2 regions of the Acidovorax sp. GW821-FHT09B03 genome follow, and region 2 is predicted to be linked to the other one. Evidence: riboswitches for the same ligand, from Rfam matches in the RefSeq annotation. Region 2 holds a riboswitch; the other holds the start of a gene.
What was found. Region 2 has a riboswitch for glycine ahead of AC07PA_RS16355 (D-amino acid dehydrogenase). Riboswitches for the same ligand answer to the same signal wherever they lie in the genome.
Positions count from the first base shown of each region.

Region 1: linked by a shared signal. The riboswitch ahead of gcvT (glycine cleavage system aminomethyltransferase GcvT) and the one ahead of AC07PA_RS16355 (D-amino acid dehydrogenase) in region 2 are both predicted to bind glycine.

Region 1 is NZ_JBWKPP010000007.1:273,610-275,994, forward strand. It holds gene AC07PA_RS15780 (TRAP transporter large permease) at 1-676, shown strand, start outside; glycine riboswitch at 716-806, shown strand; glycine riboswitch at 820-944, shown strand; gene gcvT (glycine cleavage system aminomethyltransferase GcvT) at 994-2,136, shown strand; gene gcvH (glycine cleavage system protein GcvH) at 2,210-2,385, shown strand, end outside.
Region 2 is NZ_JBWKPP010000008.1:112,556-114,940, reverse strand. It holds gene AC07PA_RS16355 (D-amino acid dehydrogenase) at 9-1,322, opposite strand; glycine riboswitch at 1,417-1,525, opposite strand; gene AC07PA_RS16350 (YXWGXW repeat-containing protein) at 1,695-2,138, opposite strand; gene AC07PA_RS16345 (YXWGXW repeat-containing protein) at 2,274-2,385, opposite strand, start outside.

The DNA.
Region 1 (2,385 bases), on a different contig from region 2:
GCCCCTGGCCGAGATCCTGCAGACCACCTGGAAGGCGCTGCCCGCCATCCTGCTGCCGGTGGTGATCCTGGGCGGCATGCGCGCCGGCTGGTTCACGCCCACCGAGGCCTCGGTGGTGGCGGTGTTCTATGCGCTGGTGTGCGGCAAGTTCGTCTACCGCACGCTGCAGTGGAAGGCGCTTCCCGACATCCTGGCGCGCTCGGCCCTGCTGTCGGCCTCGGTGCTGATCATCATCGGGCTGTCGGCCGCGTTCGCGTGGATCCTGACCATCGAGGGCATTCCGCAGCAGATGGCCGACTGGCTGGTGGGCATGAACCTCTCACCGTGGATGTTCCTGATCATCGTGAACATCTTTCTGCTGCTGTTCGGCATCTTCATCGAGCCACTGCCGGGCGTGATGGTGCTCGCCCCCATCCTCGCGCCCGTGGCCGTGAAGCTGGGGATCGACCCGATCCACTTCGCGATGGTGGTGATCTACAACCTCACGCTGGGCATGATCACGCCGCCCGTGGGCGGGCTGCTGTTCGTCACCTGCAACGTCTCGCGCGTGCCCATGTCGCAACTGGTGCGCGAGTTGGTGCCCTTCCTCTGGGCCCATGGCGTGGTGCTGGTGGTGCTGACCTTCATCCCGCAGCTGTCGACCTGGCTGCCCAAGGTGCTCGGGTTCATCAAGTAGCGAGGCTGTTGGCCCGACGCTGCCCTCCAGCGGATATACTTGCGCCCGTCAGGAGAGAGTCCCCTTCGCGGGGGCCGCCGAAGGCGCAGGGACACCCCGAACGCTCAGGCAAAAGGACTGGCAAGCGCCTGCAGGGATGCAGGCGTTCCCTTGCTGGAGAGAGGTGGCCGCGCAGCACAGCGCAGGCCATCCACCGAAGGAGCAAGCCGCAGCCGCCAGCCAGGGTGGTGCGGTGAATCTCTCAGGTAAAGCGGACAGCAGGGCAAATCCCGCAACCCATGCACGGGTTGCGGCTTTCATTTGCCCGGAGTCCGCCCATGTCTGCCCCTGCCGCTACCGCAGCCCCCCTGCTCACCACGCCCCTGAACGCCCTGCACCTGGAGCTGGGCGCCCGCATGGTGCCGTTCGCCGGCTATTCCATGCCCGTGCAGTACCCCGCCGGCCTGATGGCCGAGCATGTGCACACCCGCACCGCAGCCGGTCTGTTCGACGTATCGCACATGGGCCAGCTCAAGCTCGTCGGCCCGGATGCCGCCGCGGCCTTCGAGACCCTGGTGCCCGTGGACGTGGTCGACCTGCCAGTAGGCAAGCAGCGCTACGGCCTGCTGCTGACCGACGAAGGCACCATCATCGACGACCTGATGTTCTTCAACCAGGGCAACGACACGCTGTTCGTGATCGTCAACGGTGCCTGCAAGTTCGGGGACATCGCACACATCCAGGCGTGCATCGGCCAGCGCTGCAATGTGGTGCCCATGCCCGACCACGCCCTCCTGGCGCTGCAGGGCCCGCAGGCTGTGACCGCCCTGGCGCGCCTGGCCCCGGGCATCGAGAAGCTGGTGTTCATGACCGGCGGCAGCTACACCATCGCCGGCTGCGACTGCTTCGTGACGCGCAGCGGCTACACGGGCGAGGACGGTTTCGAGATCTCGGTGCCCGCGGCCCAGGCCGACACGCTGGCCCGCGCCCTGCTGGCCCAGCCCGAGGTCAAGCCCATCGGCCTGGGCGCACGCAACTCGCTGCGCCTGGAAGCCGGCCTGTGCCTGTACGGCAACGACATCGACACCACCACCACCCCGCCCGAGGCGGCGCTGAACTGGGCGATCCAGAAGGTGCGCCGCACCGGCGGCGCGCGCGCAGGCGGCTTTCCCGGTGCCGACAAGGTGCTGGCACAGATCGACAACCCCGCCAGCCTGCCACGCAAGCGCGTGGGCCTGGTGGCGCTGGAGCGCGTGCCCGTGCGCGAGCACACCGAATTGCAGAGCACCGATGGCCAGAAGATCGGCGAAGTCACCAGCGGCCTCTTGGGCCCCACGGTGAACGAGCCCGTGGCCATGGGCTACGTGAGCCCCGCGTTTGCCGCCATCGGCACCCGCGTGAACGCCATCGTGCGCGGCAAGGCCGTGGCCATGGAAGTGCGCGCCATGCCGTTCACGCCTGCCAACTATTTCCGCGGCTGATTTCACACCGCTGCGGGCCCGGCCCGCTACATTGCAGATTCCTTCATTTTTCAAAGCCCCAGGAGCTTTCCCCATGACCGTCAAATTCTCCAAAGACCACGAATGGATCAACGCCGCCGACGCCGACTCCGCCGTCGTGGGCATCACCGTGCACGCCCAGGATGCCCTGGGTGACGTGGTGTTCGTGGACCTGCCCGAAGTGGGCAAGAGCTTCGCCCAGGGCGAAGTCGCCGGCGTGGTCGAGTCCGT
Region 2 (2,385 bases):
GCGCTTGCTCAGGCCTTCGACGCCGCAGGCAACAGGCTGGGCACGCTGCTCTGCGGCATGCCCGTGAACGCGAAGTCCAGCTCGGGCGCCAGGCCGCTCACGATGCGCGCCAGCGACTTGCCCGAGCCGCAGGCATGCGTCCAGCCCAGCGTACCGTGGCCGGTGTTGAGGAACAGGTTGGCCAGCTTGGTCTTGCCGATCAGCGGCACATTGCTCGGCGTGGCGGGGCGCAGGCCGGTCCAGAACTGCGCCTGGCTGGCATCGCCGGCCCCCGGGAACAGCTGCTCCACGCGGCGCACGATGGCGTCGCAGCGCACCTGGTTGAGGTCGCGCTGGTAGCCGTTGAGCTCGGCCGTGCCGGCAATGCGCAGGCGGTCGCCGCGCTCGCTGGTGTAGCGCGAGAACACGAGCTTGTACTCGTCGTCGGTGAGGCTCACCTGGTGCGCCATCGATGCGTCCTTGACCGGCATGGTCACCGAGTAGCCCTTGGCCGGGTAGATGGGCAGGTGGATGCCCAGCGGCTGCGCCAGCAGCGGGCTGAACGAGCCCATGGCGAGCACGAAGGCATCGCCGTGCACGCGCTCGAAGCGGCCTTCTGCCGTGGTCACCTCCACATGGTCGATGCGCCCGCCCGCTTCGCGCAGGGCCGTGATGTGCTGGCCCAGGCGAAACTGCGCGCCCGCAGCCTCGCACAGGCGCGCCAGTTCGCGCGTGAAGGTGTTGGCATCGCCCGATTCGTCCTCGGCGGTGTAGGTCGCGCCGGCCAGTTGCGGGCGGATGTGGGCCAGGGCCGGCTCGATGCGCACCGCCTCGTCGGCGCTGATCACCTGGCGTTCGCAGCCGAGCTGGCGCATCTGCTCGGCCGGGGCCAGGGCGCCGTCGAACTCCTTCTGGTTGGTGTAGAAGTGCAGGATGCCCTGCGTGCGCTGGTCGTAGGCGATGCCGGTGGCGGCGCGCAGCTGCTGCAGCGTGTCGCGGCTGTAGGTACCCAGGCGCACGATCTGCTCGATGTTGTGGCGCGTGCGCGCGGGCGTGCAGTTGCGCAGGAAGGACAGGCCCCAGAGCCACTGGCGCATGTCGGCGCGGATGCGGAACAGCAGGGGGGCGTCTTCCTTGCCCAGCCACTGCAGCACCTTGAGCGGCGCGCTCGGGTTGGCCCAGGGCTCGGCATGGCTTACCGAGATCTGGCCGCCATTGGCAAAGCTGGTTTCCGCACCGGGCGCACCCTGGCGGTCGATGACGGTCACCTCGTGGCCGAGCTGTTGCAGGAAATAGGCCGAAGTCACGCCGAGCAGGCCGGCGCCAAGAACGATCACACGCATTTTGAAAGCCTTTGGAAGGGCAATCGCCAGGCCTGTCGATGTCGCTGCGGGTATGGGTGTCCATAGCGCGCAGCGGGCACGTCATTGCCCGGCTGCCGCTCCCCCTGTCCTTGGTACCTGAGAGATTCACCGCCGCCCCTCATGGGCTGCGGCTTGCTCCTTCGGTGCGCTACATGGCGTAGCGGCTCTCCAGACGGCCTTGATGAATGGTGCAGTACGGAACCTGAGCGTGCATGGGAGTTTGCGCCTTCGGTGAAGCGGCCATTGCCGCTTGCTCTCCTGCAGGGGCCATTCTAGGCACAAAGACGAACGCCGCAACTAATGTGCGGCGTTCGTTGCTGATACAAGGCCGGGCGCTGGCCCGGTCAGGCGTCAGTTGCGGCGGGGGTTGTCAGGGTTGCTGTCGCGGCGGTTCGACACACCATCGCCATCGCGGTCCCGGTCGTTGCGGTTGGAAATGCCGTCACCGTCACGGTCCCAGCCGCCACGGCGCATTTCCCAGCGGCCGTCGCGTTCCTGCCAGGTGGGCTGGCGGTAAGCGTAGCCGGGGCGGGCCTTCACCCAGTGGCCGGCGACCCACACATGGCGGCCGCCACGCCAATCCCAATGGCCCTCTTCCCAGACCTGGCCACGGCGTGGGCGCGGCACGGCTTCACGGCGGGGTGGCGGTGGTGCGGGGATGACCTGGTAACCCTGGGGTCCCGACTGGATCACCACGGTGCCTTGGTGCGCCGGCTGGGCCGTGGCTACCGTCGAGAGGCCTGCCAGTGCCAGCGTGGTGGCGATGAGGGCTGCGTAAGTGGTTTTGTAAGCCATGGATGACTCCTTCTTCAATGTTGTTGTGTCGCCTCTGTATGGTGGGCAAGCAGCGGCGCCAGGTCTGTAGGCGCCGCACCTTGCCCCCTGTAGGCGGGCGGGGCCGGGACCCGCGGGGCAACCGGCCTGCCGCCATCAGTTGCGGTACGGGTTGTCCGGACGGCGGTCGTGGCGGTTGGGCACGCCATCGCCGTCTCGGTCCCAGCCGCCGGGGCGCATGTGGTGGCGGCCATCGCGCTCTTCCCAG